2 regions of the Streptomyces sp. NPDC058646 genome follow, and region 2 is predicted to be linked to the other one. Evidence: riboswitches for the same ligand, from Rfam matches in the RefSeq annotation. Region 2 holds a riboswitch; the other holds the start of a gene.
What was found. Region 2 has a riboswitch for S-adenosylmethionine ahead of thrC (threonine synthase). Riboswitches for the same ligand answer to the same signal wherever they lie in the genome.

Region 1 (7,059 bases), on a different contig from region 2:
GACTGGGCGGACGGCCGCCTGGGCATCTACGGCCTGGCCAAGGCCAACATGCGCAAGATCTTCCCGGACCACTGGTCCTTCATGCTGGGTGAGATCTGCCTGTACACCTTCATCATCATCATCCTCACGGGTGTGTACCTGACGCTCTTCTTCCACCCGAGCATGAACGAGGTCGTGTACCACGGCTCGTACGTGCCGATGCAGGGCGTCCGCATGTCCGAGGCCTACGCCTCGACCCTGGACATCAGCTTCGACGTCCGCGGCGGTCTGCTCATCCGGCAGATCCACCACTGGGCGGCACTGATCTTCGTCGCGGCGATGATGGTGCACATGATGCGCGTCTTCTTCACCGGCGCGTTCCGCAAGCCGCGCGAGGTCAACTGGCTGTTCGGCTTCCTGCTGCTGGTCCTCGGCATGTTCACCGGTTTCACCGGTTACTCCCTGCCGGACGACCTGCTCTCGGGCACCGGTGTCCGCTTCATGGAGGGCGCGATCCTGTCCGTGCCGATCGTCGGCACGTACCTGTCGTTCTTCCTCTTCGGCGGCGAGTTCCCCGGCCACGACTTCGTGGCCCGGTTCTACTCGATCCACATCCTGCTGCTGCCCGGCATCATGCTGGGTCTGCTGGTGGCGCACCTGATCCTGGTCTTCTACCACAAGCACACCCAGTTCGCCGGGCCCGGCAAGACGAACAACAACGTCGTCGGCATGCCGCTCCTCCCGGTGTACATGGCGAAGGCCGGCGGGTTCTTCTTCCTGGTCTTCGGCATCATCGCGGTCATCGCGGGCGTCGCCTCGATCAACCCGATCTGGGCGCTCGGTCCGTACGTTCCGGACCACGTGTCCACGGGTGCGCAGCCCGACTGGTACATGGGCTTCTCCGAGGGCCTCATCCGTGCCATGCCGGGCTGGGAGATCAACCTCTGGGGCCACACGCTCGTCCTGGGCGTGTTCATCCCGCTGGTGATCTTCCCGCTGGTGCTGGCCACGATCGCGGTGTACCCGTTCGTCGAGGCCTGGGTCACGGGGGACAAGCGCGAGCACCACATCCTGGACCGCCCGCGCAACGTCCCGACCCGTACCGCCTTCGGTGTGGCCTGGCTGACCTGGTACGTCATCCTGCTGATCGCCGGTGGAAACGACATGTTCGCGCAGTTCTTCCACCTGTCGATCAACTCGATCACCTGGTTCGCCCGCATCGGCTTCTTCGTCGGTCCGGTCATCGCCTTCATCGTCACCAAGCGGATCTGCCTCGGCCTCCAGCGCCGGGACCGGGACAAGGTGCTGCACGGTCGCGAGACCGGCATCATCAAGCGCCTGCCGCACGGTGAGTTCGTCGAGGTCCACGAGCCGCTGCCGCAGGGCAAGCTGCACACCCTCACCGCTCACGAGCAGTACGCGCCGGTCGAGATCGGCCCGACGGTCGACGAGAACGGTGTCGTGCGCAAGGTCAAGGGCACGGAGAAGCTGCGCGCGAAGCTCAGTAAGGGCTACTACGCGGAGGACAACCAGATCCCGAAGCCGACGGTGGAGGAGTACAAGGAGATCCAGAGCGGCCACGGCCACCACTGATCCCCTGTTGCACGCATGAGGGACCGGTTTCGGCCAGTCCTGGTGTCGCCACGGTGAGAGCCCCGTCCAGTGTCTGGACGGGGCTCTTTGCCGTCCCCGGGGCTGGATAGGCTGAGGGCCTTCCCCTTCGCCGTGGGTGGCGCACACGGGGGCGGCCCACTAGCACAGGAGCGGACCATGAACGTTGTGACCCCGGCAGGCGGCGACAGCGTGGCGGCCCGTGGCTGGCCGGGCGTCCTCGACGCCCTGCTGACCGGCCGGGACCTGAGCGCCGACGACACCGCCTGGGCCATGGACCGGATCATGCGCGGGGAGGCCACCGACGCCCAGATCGCCGGCTTCACGGTCGCGCTGCGGGCCAAGGGGGAGACGGTCGCGGAGATCAACGGCCTCGTCCGGGCGATGTACGCGCACGCCAACCTGATCGAGGTCCCGGGCCGGACGGTGGACATCGTCGGCACCGGCGGCGACGGGGCCAGGACGGTGAACATCTCGACGATGTCCGCGGTCGTGGTGGCCGGTACCGGCGCCAAGGTGGTCAAGCACGGGAACCGGGCCGCGTCCTCCGCGAGCGGCTCCTCGGACGTGCTGGAGAAGCTCGGGGTGAACCTCGACCTGAGCCGGGAGCGGGTGGTGCAGGTCGCCGAGGAGGCCGGCATCACCTTCTGCTTCGCGGTGAAGTTCCACCCGGCGCTGCGCCACGTGGCCGCGGCCCGCAAGGAGCTGGGCATCCGCACCTTCTTCAACGCGCTGGGCCCGCTGACCAATCCGGCCCGGGTGCGCGCCCAGGCGACCGGTGTGGCCGACCCCCGGATGGCCCCGATCATCGCGGGCGTGCTCGCCGAACGTGGCTCCTCCGCCCTGGTGTTCCGCGGCGACGACGGTCTGGACGAGCTGACCACGACGGCGACCTCGCGGGTGTGGTGGGTCCGCGACGGCAAGGTGGCGGAGCAGGTCTTCGACCCGCGCGACGTCGGCGTCGACCTGGTCGAGGTATCGGCCCTGGCCGGCGGGGACCCCTCGTACAACGCGGACGTGGCCCGCCGCCTGCTGGCGGGCGAGACCGGCCCGGTCCGCGACGCGGTACTGCTGAACTCGGCGGCGGCCCTGGTGGCCCTGGACCCGGGCACGGGCACGCTGGAGGAGCAGATCGCGGCGGGCATCGCCCGCGCGGCCCGCTCCATCGACTCGGGCGAGGCCCGGGCCGCGCTGGAGCGGTGGGTGGCGGCGAGCAACGCCTGAACCCGCCTGATCGTTTCGAGCCAAGGACCCGGTCCACGATGCGGACCGGGGTCTTGCGCTCGGGCGATCTTGTGGCAGGATGCTGACCAGGTCACGAGTGACAGCGTTCAGGCCCCGGCTTGCTGTCCGGCAACCCTCCTTCCGTGGCGGGGTGCCCCGGGTGATGACCGGGCCGTAGGCAGCGAGGTCTACGGCAAGCGCGGATCCCTCGACACCAGGGGTCCTGGTCTCTCGAGGAGCATTTTCCGTGAGCAAGCGAATGCGATAGGGCGACTCCGCCCCTCTTCCATCCTCGGACCAGGGTCACTGCCGTGTACGCGGTGTACCCGGACGAACCGTCCGAGGCCCCCCGTACCCCGCCGCACGGCCGTCGCGCCGTAGCCGGGCCGCGTACGGGCACGCCGAAGCCATTCACCCCTGCCTGCCGGGAGATACCGCCATGTCCGCATCCCTGAACGCCGCCGCCACCGCCGTCTCCGCCCCCGCCGCCGTGGACCCCGCCTGTGCCGAGCCGCTGCCGGTGCTCGGCCGGGACGTCACCGTCCCCCTCGTCACCGGGGGAGAGGTCACCTACGCGGCCCTCGACTACGCGGCCTCCGCGCCCGCGCTCCAGCGGGTCTGGGACGACGTGGCCGCCTACGCCCCGTACTACGGCAGCGTCCACCGCGGCGCCGGCTACCTCTCGCAGCTGTCCACCGACCTCTTCGAGCAGAGCCGGGCCACGGTCGCCGACTTCCTCGACTGCCGCCCTGCCGACCAGGTCGTCTTCACCCGCTCCACCACGGACTCCCTGAACCTGCTCGCCGCCGCCCTCCCGGCCGACTGCCAGGTCTTCGTCTTCGAGACCGAGCACCACGCCTCGCTGCTGCCGTGGACGAACGCGCAGGTCACCTACCTCAACGCCCCCCGCACCCCGGACGAGGCCGTCGCCGGCCTGGAGCGGGCGCTGGCCGACCGCGACCCCTACGGCCCGGCGCTGGTCTGCGTCACCGGTGCCTCCAACGTCACCGGTGAGCTGTGGCCGGTGAAGGAGCTGGCCGCCGCCGCGCACGCCCACGGTGCGCGGATCGTCCTGGACGCCGCCCAGCTCGCCCCGCACCACCCCGTCTCGGTCCAGGAGCTGGACGTGGACTGGGTCGCCTTCTCCGGACACAAGCTCTACGCCCCCTTCGGCTCGGGCGTCCTCGCCGGCCGCGCCGACTGGCTCCAGGAGGCCGAGCCGTACCTCGCGGGCGGCGGCGCCTCCCGCAAGGTCGCCCGGCGCGAGGACGGCGGGGTGGACGTCGAGTGGCACACCACGGCCGCCCGCCACGAGGCCGGCTCCCCGAACGTCATCGGCGTCTACTCCATCGCCTCCGCCTGCAAGGCCCTGCGGGAGGCCGGGTTCGACAGCCTCGTCGCCCGGGAGAACCACCTCATCGCGAAGGTCCGCGAGGGTCTGGCGGAGGTCCCGGCGGTCCGCGTCCTGTCCCTGTTCGGGGACGACGCCCCGCGGGTCGGCGTCATCTCCTTCGTCGTGGACGGCTGGAACAGCTCGCACTTCGCGGCGGCCCTCTCCGCCGAGTACGGCATCGGCGTCCGCGACGGCCTGTTCTGCGCCCACCCGCTGGTCCGCACCCTGCTGGGCAGCGAGCCGCAGGCCCAGGGCGAGTGCGGCGCGCCGGAGGCGGCCCCGGGGGAGCGCTCGCTGAACGCGATCCGCGTCAGCTTCGGCGCCGGCACCCCCGACGAGCACGTGGAGCGGTTCGTGCGGGCGGTGAAGGAACTCGTCGCGGACGGCGCCAAGTGGCAGTACCGCACCGAAGAGGGCCGCTGCGTCCCGGCCGTCTGACGGGCTGCGGCCCGTCACGTACGGGCACCCGCTGCCGGCCGCCTGGGCGGCAAAGGGCGGGCCGCTGCCCGCGGCGCAGACGCGCGCACGGGTGGACTGCCTCCCGGAGCCCGGGCCACGGCGGAGCCGAGGGGGAGGCGGCGGGCCGCGCCGGAGCGTCAGGCGTCCAGGCCGATGGCGAAGGCCGCTTCCAGGTCGTGCTGGGAGTACGTGCGGAACGCCACGTGCGTGTCGGTCGCCTCGACGCCCGGGATCTTGCTGATGCGGCCCGGGATGATGTCCGCCAGGTTCTCGTGGCGGGCCACGCGGACCAGCGCGATGAGGTCGTACGTACCCGTGACGGAGTAGACCTCGCTGACGCTGTCCAGCGCGGCGATGGACTCGGCGATCTCGGGGATGCGGTCCACGCTGGTCTTGATGAGCACGATCGCGGTGATCACGGCTGGCTGTCTCCCTCGGTGGCCGTCGCTGGTCGCCCCACTCTAGTCGTACGCCGATAGCGGACCCAGGCGTAGACGAAGCCGAGCGAGAAGCCCACCAGGTGGGCCAGATAGGCGACTCCGGGTCCGCTCTCCGCCCGGTGCGCCGCCACCCACTGCAGGGCGAACCAGAACAGCAGCACGATCCACGCCGGGAAGCGCAGCGGCAGGAAGAACAGGAAGGGGAACAGGCTGGTCACCCTGGCCCTCGGGAGCAGGCACAGGAAGGCGCCCAGGACGGCCGAGATGGCCCCGGACGCCCCGACCAGCGCGTGCGAGGACCCCGCGTACGCGGCCGCGTACGCCGCCAGCGCCAGGTACCCCGTACAGATGACGAAGACGAGGAACGCCGGGCGGCCCATCCGCTCCTCCGTCATCGCCCCGAAGACGTGGAGGAAGAGCATGTTCCCGAGCAGGTGCAGCCAGCTGCCGTGGACGAACAGCGCGGTCAGCGGTGTCAGCCAGGCGCGCGGGGAGCCGGTGAAGAGCTCGTCGGGGACCACGCCCCAGCGGTGGAAGTACGCCGTCCCCGAGGACAGCAGCGCGTCGCCCGTCCCGTAGGCCGGGTTCAGGCCCGAGGCGGGGCCGAACAGGAACACCACACAGCAGCCGGCGATCAGCGCGTGGGTGACCACCGGTCCCCGCGCGGCCTCGCGGACGGTCCGCCACCTCATGCTCATGCGACCGAGCATGACGCAACCGGGCCCACCTGAAGCGGTGGCAGGCCGTAGGGTTACGAGCTGCGGTCCGCCGGGCGACGCGTCCGGGTCCGCGGACGGCTTTAATTGAAGCAGCTACGAAGGAGAGAGCGGCCTGATGACGGTTCCCCTGCCGACCGACACCACCCGGTGGCGCTGCACCCTGTGCGGCAACCTCACGCGCTTCGACGTCACCCGTTCGTCGAAGGTCGTGGAGTACGTCCACCTGGACCTCGCCGGGGAGCCCAAGGTCGAGGAGCGCGAGGTGGTCAATGAGACCATCGAGTCGGTCCGCTGCCGCTGGTGCAACGCGGTGGACCAGATCGAGCTCGTGGACAGGCCGGGCGCGGACTCCTGAGGGAGCCGCGTCCACAGGTAGATCACGGTAGGGGTGACGGATTGTGGAGCCAGCAAGCGGCGCTGAGCCGGCCGATTCGGCCGGCGACGCCGCCGAGGTGCTCGACCGCCCGCTGCCGGAAGGCGTGCGGCGCCGGGTCGTCGCGTTCGTGTCGGACGCCTTCGGCGGGCTGACGGTCGCGGACCTCCCGGCGCAGCTGCGCCAGTACGCCCGGTTCACCCCGTCCCGGCGCGCCAAGTTCGCGGGCAACGCCATGGCCGCGGCGGTGGAGACCGATGCCGTGTTCCGCGGCAGGGTCGCCGAGAAGCTGCGCGAGGCGCAGACGGACCTGACCGCGGCGCTGGAGGCCGGTGCGCCGCCCGCCGCCGCGGACCCCCTGGACGTGGCGGCCGCCGCGTACGTCCTGCGGCCGGTCGGCTGGGTGAAGCTGGTGGCCGCCGCGGGCGAGGAGGCGCAGCGCGCCGACGCCGAGCGGATCGGCGAGGAGACCCGGCGCGAACTGGACCGGCTCCGCGAGGAACTGGCCCACGTACGGGAACTGCAGCGCACCGGCGGCGAGCAGGTGCGGACCGAGCTGGACGCCGCCCGCAAGGAAGCGGAATCGCTTCAGCGCAAGCTGCGCAGCGCCCTCAGCGACGTCAAGCGCGGCGAGGCGGCCCTGCGCAAGCTGAACGCCGAGGTCGACGGGATCCGCGGCGAGGCGGCCGCCCGGGTGACCGCCGCCGAGAGCGAGAACAGGCGGCTCAAGTCGCGTCTGGCGGAGGTGGAGACGGCGCTGGAGACCTCGCGCCGGGCCACCCGCGAGGGGCGCAGCATCGAGGACATGCGGCTGCGGCTGCTGCTGGACACCGTGCTGGACGCGGCGCAGGGGCTGCGCCG
Region 2 (7,059 bases):
AGATGGAAGCCGTGGAAGCGATCTGCTCCTTGGTCTCGACGTCCTTGGCCTGGGCGAGCAGGGCGGCGGAGACGGCCTCGACGGCCTTCTCGATACCACGCTTGAGGGCCATCGGGTTGGCGCCGGCGGCCACGTTGCGCAGGCCCTCGCGGACGAGCGCCTGGGCGAGCACGGTGGCGGTGGTCGTACCGTCGCCGGCGACGTCGTCCGTCTTCTTGGCGACTTCCTTGACCAGCTCGGCGCCGATCTTCTCGTACGGGTCCTCGAGCTCGATCTCCTTGGCGATGGAGACACCATCGTTGGTGATCGTGGGGGCGCCCCACTTCTTCTCAAGGACGACGTTGCGACCCTTGGGGCCAAGGGTGACCTTGACGGCGTCGGCGAGCTGGTTCATCCCACGCTCGAGACCGCGCCGGGCCTCCTCGTCGAACGCAATGATCTTGGCCATCTGAAGTGGTCCTCCCGGACAGGGGTGGATTGCTCCGGACCGCGCCCGCGCCCGCGACGGACGGCCTGCGTGCCCGGCGGTTCCTTCCCGCCGGACCTGCGGGCCTCACCGGCCCGGTCCTCGTTTTGGTAGCACTCTCGCTTGGAGAGTGCTAACGCCAATGATTAGCACTCGCCCCCCGCGAGTGCAAGCGGCTTCGGGCAACGCCGGGCGAGGAACCGGACAGGACAGGGGCCGACCGGCCACAACGCACGAGGGGCCCCCATCCCGTGTCCAGGATGTGGGCCCCTCGTACGTCGAACACAGTGCGTGGGCGGTCGATCGCGCCAGGACTAGCCGAGTGCGAGCTTGACCATGTCCGCCTGCGGACCCTTCTGGCCCTGCGAGATCTCGAACTCGACCCGCTGACCCTCTTCAAGGGTGCGGTACCCGTCCATCTGGATGGCGCTGTAGTGGACGAACACATCCGCACCACCGTCGACCGCGATGAAGCCGTAGCCCTTCTCCGCGTTGAACCACTTGACGGTGCCCTGAGCCATGCCTAACTCCCCTATTACTGGCCCTTGCGCAGGAACGCACTTCGCGGTCCCGGGTCATCACTTGCGTCGGAACGCGTCGACCGAGGCTGAATGTATCTGCGCGAGTGCTGTCTGCAACAGGTCAATCCCACGAGAATTCTGGACACCCAGAAACACAGAAATAAAGTGAAAATTTGCCATATCCCAGGGCAACTCGGGCCAGGCATATTGCGCCAAAGCCCCATACCGCACTTGCACATTGACCCGATGTCGACCCTCACGCGACCCGTTCATATGCGGCGGGCAAGAACAGCGGAGGGGACTTCCCCAACCCTACCGCGCCCAATCAAGCTGAATTGCCCCCTCCGCTTTTTAGCGGAGGGGGCAATTACGTTTTTGCGCGTCACCTACGGGAAGGTCAGCCGCCCGCGACGGCCGGGATGATCGAGACGCCGGCACCGTCCGGGGTCACGGCCTCCAGGCCGCCCTCGAACCGCACGTCGTCGTCGTTCACGTAGACGTTGACGAAGCGGCGCAGCTTGCCCTGGTCGTCCAGGACGCGCGCGGCGATGCCCGGGTGGTTCTTCTCCAGGGACTCGATGACCTCGGCCAGGTTGGCACCCTCGGCGGACACCTCGGCCCGGCCGCCGGTGTAGGTGCGCAGGATGGTGGGGATGCGGACGTTGACGCTCATGGCGCTACTGCCTTTCCGGGGAGCAGGAGGAGATGGTCAGGCCAGTCCGGCGGCGCGGAAGGCGTCCAGGCTCGGGCGGATGGTCGCGGTCTGGCCGCTGTCCGCGGCCACCGCCTCCAGGGTCTTGAGGCCGTCACCGGTGTTCAGGACGACGGTGGTCAGCGCCGGGTCGAGCTGCCCGTTCTCGATGAGCTTCTTCGTCACGCCGACGGTCACGCCGCCGGCGGTCTCGGCGAAGATGCCCTCGGTCTGCGCGAGGATCTTGATGGCCTCGACGACCTGCTCGTCGTTGACGTCCTCGACGAATCCGCCGGTGCGCCGCGCGATGTCCAGGACGTACGGGCCGTCCGCCGGGTTGCCGATGGCCAGCGACTTGGCGATGGTGTTCGGCTTCTGCGGGCGGACCACGTCGTGACCGGCCTTGAAGGCGGCCGACACCGGGGAGCAGCCCTCGGCCTGGGCGCCGAAGATCTTGTACGGCTTGTCCTCGACGAGGCCGAGCTTGATGAGCTCCTGCAGACCCTTGTCGATCTTCGTCAGCTGCGAGCCGGACGCGATCGGGATGACGATCTGGTCGGGCAGCTGCCAGCCGAGCTGCTCGCAGATCTCGTACGCGAGCGTCTTGGATCCCTCGCCGTAGTACGGGCGCAGGTTGACGTTGACGAAGCCCCAGCCCTCGCCCAGCGGGTCGCCGATGAGCTCGGAGCAGAAGCGGTTGACGTCGTCGTAGTTGCCCTCGATGCCGACCAGCTCGCCGCCGTACACGCCGGCCATGACGACCTTGCCCTGCTCCAGGTCGTGCGGGATGAACACGCAGGAGCGGAATCCGGCCCGGGCGGCAGCGGCGCCGACGGCGCCGGCCAGGTTGCCGGTGGAGGAGCAGGAGAGGGTCGTGAAGCCGAAGGCGCGGGCCGCCTCGACGGCGATGGCCACGACGCGGTCCTTGAAGGAGTGCGTCGGGTTGCCGGAGTCGTCCTTGACGTAGAGCTTGCCGGTGACACCCAGCTCCTTGGCCAGGTTGGCCGCGTCCACGAGCTTGGTGAAGCCGGGGTTCAGGCTGGGCTTGGAGGCCACGTCCGCGGGGACGGGCAGCAGCGGGGCGTAGCGCCAGATGTTGTTCGGGCCCGCCTCGATCGCGGCGCGCAGGGCCTCCGGGTCGCCGGTGGGGAGGTCGTAGGCGACTTCCAGCGGTCCGAAGCACTCGGCGCACGCGAAGATGGGGCCGAGTCCGAAGCGGGTGCCGCACTCGCGACAGGAAAGGCCGGTGGCAGGTCCGAGGTCGACAGAATCCTGGTCGGCAGAGGTGGCGACAGTCTGTGCAGCCATGATGGCGAGGCCCTTTCTCCTCATCTTCCCCATGGCGCACTTCGCCATGAGACGGAATTGGCACCTTCCCTAGCCGGGGACCTCGCAGATGTCGCTGACGTAGCGATCGCGAGACCGACTGGAGGGTTGCCGGGGCTTCAACGGGCCGTGTCCCTCTGCCCCTCTGGATGAGCGGTATGGCACCGGGCCGCGCGCTCTATGGCGCGCCCGGGCGTTTGTGCGCGAGGACCCCCGACATGCGATGGTCCTTCGCGTTGTTCAAGACTGTAACCGAAGGCCCCGGGTGGTTGAGACAGCCGTCCGAACCGCGAGATGGATCTCAATGGGGTCAAACCGCCGAACGGCAGGGAGTGCTGAAAGTGCTGGAAGAGGTGGAGCGCTGGCTCGCCGACCGCTCCTGGTCCGCCGCCGACCGACCGCTCGACCAGCTGCTGGAGCGGAAACGGGCAGCGGGCACCACGGTCAGCGTGGTGCTGCCCGCGCTCGACGAGGAGCCGACCGTCGGCGCGATCGTCGAGGTGATCCGGCGCGAGCTGATCGAGGGACTGCCGGTCCCGCTGGTGGACGAGCTCGTCGTGATCGACTCGGGCTCCACCGACCGCACGGCGGAGGTCGCGTCGAAGGCGGGCGCCCGGGTGGTGCACCGCGACGGGATCCTGCCGCGGATACCGGCCCTGCCCGGCAAGGGCGAGGTGCTGTGGCGTTCACTGCTGACCACCACCGGGGACGTGGTCTGCTTCGTCGACGCGGACCTGCGGGACTTCTCCTCCGCCTTCGTCTCCGGAATCGTCGGACCGCTGCTGACCGACCCGGACGTGCAGTTCGTCAAGGCGATGTACGACCGGCCGCTCGGCGACGCCCCCGGGCAGGGCGGCAGGGTGACCGAGCTGGTCGCCCGCCCCCTCCTGAACCTGCACTGGCCGCAGCTGGCCGGTTTCGTGCAGCCGCTGGGAGGCGAGTACGCCGTGCGCCGCAGCCTGCTGGAACGGCTGCCGTTCCCCGTGGGCTACGGGGTCGAGCTGGGCCTGCTGGTGGACGCCCTGCACACGGTCGGGCTGGACGCCCTGGCCCAGGTGGACGTCGGCGTACGGCTCCACCGGCACCAGGACGGGAAGGCGCTGGGCCGGATGGCCGCGGCGATCTACCGCACCGCGCAGGTGCGCCTCTCGCGCGGGCACCTCGTACGGCCGGAACTCGTCCAGTTCGAGCGCGCGCCGCACGGGTTCGTGCCCCGGACCTACCCGGTGGACACCGAGGAGCGGCCTCCGATGGCGGGCATCACGGAGTACGCGCGACGCCGCGTGGCGTGAGGGTTACGCACGTTTGAGCGAGCACGAGCCGGGCTAGGTTGGCCGCATGGCTTCTCAGGTACTCGTTGCAGCGAACCGCGGCCCCCTCTCCTACGACCTCTCGGCCGAAGGCACCCTCAGTGCCCGCCGCGGCGGGGGCGGTCTCGTCTCCGGCCTCTCGGCCGCACTGGCCCGGCAGCCGGAAGCGCTGTGGATCTGCGCGGCGCTGTCGGAGGCGGACCGGGAGGCGGTCCGGCGGGGAGTGGCCGAGCCGGGCGTCCGGATGCTGGACATCGATCCCACGGTGTACGACGACGCGTACAACGGCATCGCGAACTCGGTGCTCTGGTTCACCCACCACCACCTCTACGACATCCCGCGCGAGCCGGTCTTCGACGCGCGGTTCCGCCGGCAGTGGGAGTCGTACACCGCCTACAACCAGGCCTTCGCGGAGGCCCTCGCCGAGGAGGCCGCCGAGGGGGCGCGGGTCCTGGTCCAGGACTACCACCTGGCACTGGTCCCGGGCGCGCTGCGCGAGCTCCGGCCGGACCTGCGGATCGCGCACTTCACGCACACGCCGTGGGCGTCGCCGGAGTTCCTGGGCATGCTCCCGGACGACGTCCGGAGCCGGCTGGTGTGGGGGATGCTCGGGGCGGACGTGGTCGGTTTCCACACCTGGGCCTGGGCGCACTCCTTCATGGGCGGCGCGCACCTGGACGACGAGCGGGGCATCGCCGCGCCGCGGTTCCCGGCGGGCGAGGAGCCCTCGCGGGCCCGCTCCATCGAGAAGAGCCCGTCGGGCCCGGTGCGGCACAAGCGGACGGACGTCGCCGTGTACGCGCTGGGGGTCGATGCGGAGGACCTGCGGTCCCTCGCGCACCGGCCGGAGGTCGACGAGAAGCTGGCCGCGCTGCGGGCCGAGGTCGCGGGCCGCAGGACGATCGCCCGGGTGGACCGCACCGAGCTGTCGAAGAACATCCTGCGCGGCCTGCACGCCTACCGGGAGCTGCTGACCACGCACCCCGAATGGCGGGGCGAGGTGGTGCACCTGGCCTCCGCGTACCCGTCCCGGCAGGACCTGAAGGTGTACCGGGACTACACGGCGGCGGTCGCGCAGCTCGCGGAGGAGATCAACGCGGAGTTCGGGACGGCGGACTGGCAGCCGGTGCTGGTGTCCGTGGTGGACGACTTCGCGCGCTCGCTGGCGGTGTACCGGATGGCGGACGTGGCGCTGGTGAACCCGGTGCGGGACGGGATGAACCTGGTCGCGAAGGAGATCCCGGTGGTGTCGGAGGCGGGCTGCGCGCTGGTGCTGTCCACCGGGGCCGGGGCGTACGAGGAGCTGCGCGAGCACGCGCTGACGGTGAACCCGTACGACGTCACGGCGACGGCCGAGGCGTTGCACGCGGCGCTGTCCATGCCGGCGGCGGAGCGGGCCGACCGCACGAAGCGCCTGGCCGCCGCCGCCACGACCCTCCCCCCGGCCGCCTGGTTCGAGGCCCAACTGGACGCCCTCTCCTAGCCCCGGGCCCCCTTCCTGGGGCTCCGCCCCAGACCCCGCGCCTCAATCGCCGGCGAGGCTGAACTTCGGCTGATCCCGCCTGCCAACCGCGGGAAGTCCTGAGGCGCGGGGCGCGGGGCTGAGCCCCGGATCTTCAGCCCGACCCAACGCCAAACCCAGCCCCGCCGGCGCTTGAGGCGCAGGCCACAGGCCACAGCCCTGGATCTTCAGGCCCCAAACCCAGCCCAGCCCAGCCCAACGCCACACCCAGCCCCGCCGGCGCTTGAGGCGCGGGGCGCAGGCCGCAGCCCTGGGTCTTCAGCCCAGCCCAACGCCACACCCAGCCCCGCCGGCGTTTGAGGCGCGGGGGTCCGGGGGCCGGCCCCCGGCGACGGCGCCGCGGGGGCGGTCCGAGCTGCAGCCCGCAGGGAGGGGTCAGGCCCGCAGCGCAGCGGCCAGTGCGGCGAGGAAGGCCACGACCTGGGACGGTCCCGCGAGGACGAGGTCGGCCCGGGAAGCCAGTCCGGGGACCTCCGCCGAGCCGCTGCACACCAGCAGCCCCGGCAGCCCGTCGGTCCGCCGCTTCTCGACGGCGGCGAAGGCCGCGAGGTCACCCAGGTCGTCGCCGGCGTACAGCACGGCCTCCGCGCCGGTCTCCGCGAGGAACTCCGTCAGGGCGACGCCCTTGTCGGTCCCCGGCGGCCGCAGCTCCAGGACGGCCCGGCCGGGCTCGACCATCAGCCCGTGCCGTGCGGCCAGCCCGGCCAGCGGTTCCCGCAGGGCCGCGAAGGCCGCGTCGGGGTCCTCGGCGCGGCGGGTGTGGACGGCCAGCGCGCGGCCCTTCTCCTCGATCCAGGTGCCCCGCCAGGCCCCGATCGACTCCAGGAACCCCGGCAGCTCGGCCCGTACCGCCGCCACCCCGGGGTGCTCGGCGGGGGCGTGGACCGTCCCCGTGACGGCGTCCCAGCGCTCGGCCCCGTAGTGGCCGAGGACCACCAGGTGCTCCAGCCCGGGAACCCCGGCGAAGCCCCCGTAGCGGACGGCGACGCCCGCCGGCCGGCCGGTGATCACGGCGACCGAGGCCACCTCCGGGGCCAGCGCGGCCAGGGCGGGCACGGCTCCCGGGTGCGCGCGGGCCTGGTCCGGGTCCGGGACGATGTCGGCGAGGGTGCCGTCGAAGTCGAGTGCGACCACGGACCGCCGGGGTGCACGGAGCAGGGCCTCGAGTCCCTCGCGTCCGGCGGCGGTGACGGGCATCGGCAAGTCGTGCGGATGGCTCCCCA

Region 1: another riboswitch for S-adenosylmethionine. It lies ahead of ACFWUZ_RS27420 (aminotransferase class V-fold PLP-dependent enzyme); the one in region 2 lies ahead of thrC (threonine synthase).

The regions. Positions count from the first base shown of each region.
Region 1 covers NZ_JBHXRK010000025.1:106,444-113,502, forward strand. The annotation lists gene ACFWUZ_RS27410 (cytochrome bc complex cytochrome b subunit) at 1-1,572, shown strand, start outside; gene trpD (anthranilate phosphoribosyltransferase) at 1,750-2,814, shown strand; SAM riboswitch class IV at 2,904-3,020, shown strand; gene ACFWUZ_RS27420 (aminotransferase class V-fold PLP-dependent enzyme) at 3,254-4,645, shown strand; gene ACFWUZ_RS27425 (Lrp/AsnC family transcriptional regulator) at 4,804-5,085, opposite strand; gene ACFWUZ_RS27430 (rhomboid family intramembrane serine protease) at 5,082-5,804, opposite strand; gene ACFWUZ_RS27435 (hypothetical protein) at 5,941-6,180, shown strand; gene ACFWUZ_RS27440 (NYN domain-containing protein) at 6,221-7,059, shown strand, end outside.
Region 2 covers NZ_JBHXRK010000016.1:113,320-120,378, reverse strand. The annotation lists gene groL (chaperonin GroEL) at 1-448, opposite strand, end outside; gene ACFWUZ_RS20740 (cold-shock protein) at 781-987, opposite strand; gene ACFWUZ_RS20735 (MoaD/ThiS family protein) at 1,385-1,660, opposite strand; gene thrC (threonine synthase) at 1,697-2,986, opposite strand; SAM riboswitch class I at 3,004-3,160, opposite strand; gene ACFWUZ_RS20725 (glucosyl-3-phosphoglycerate synthase) at 3,346-4,296, shown strand; gene ACFWUZ_RS20720 (trehalose-6-phosphate synthase) at 4,343-5,797, shown strand; gene otsB (trehalose-phosphatase) at 6,212-7,059, opposite strand, start outside.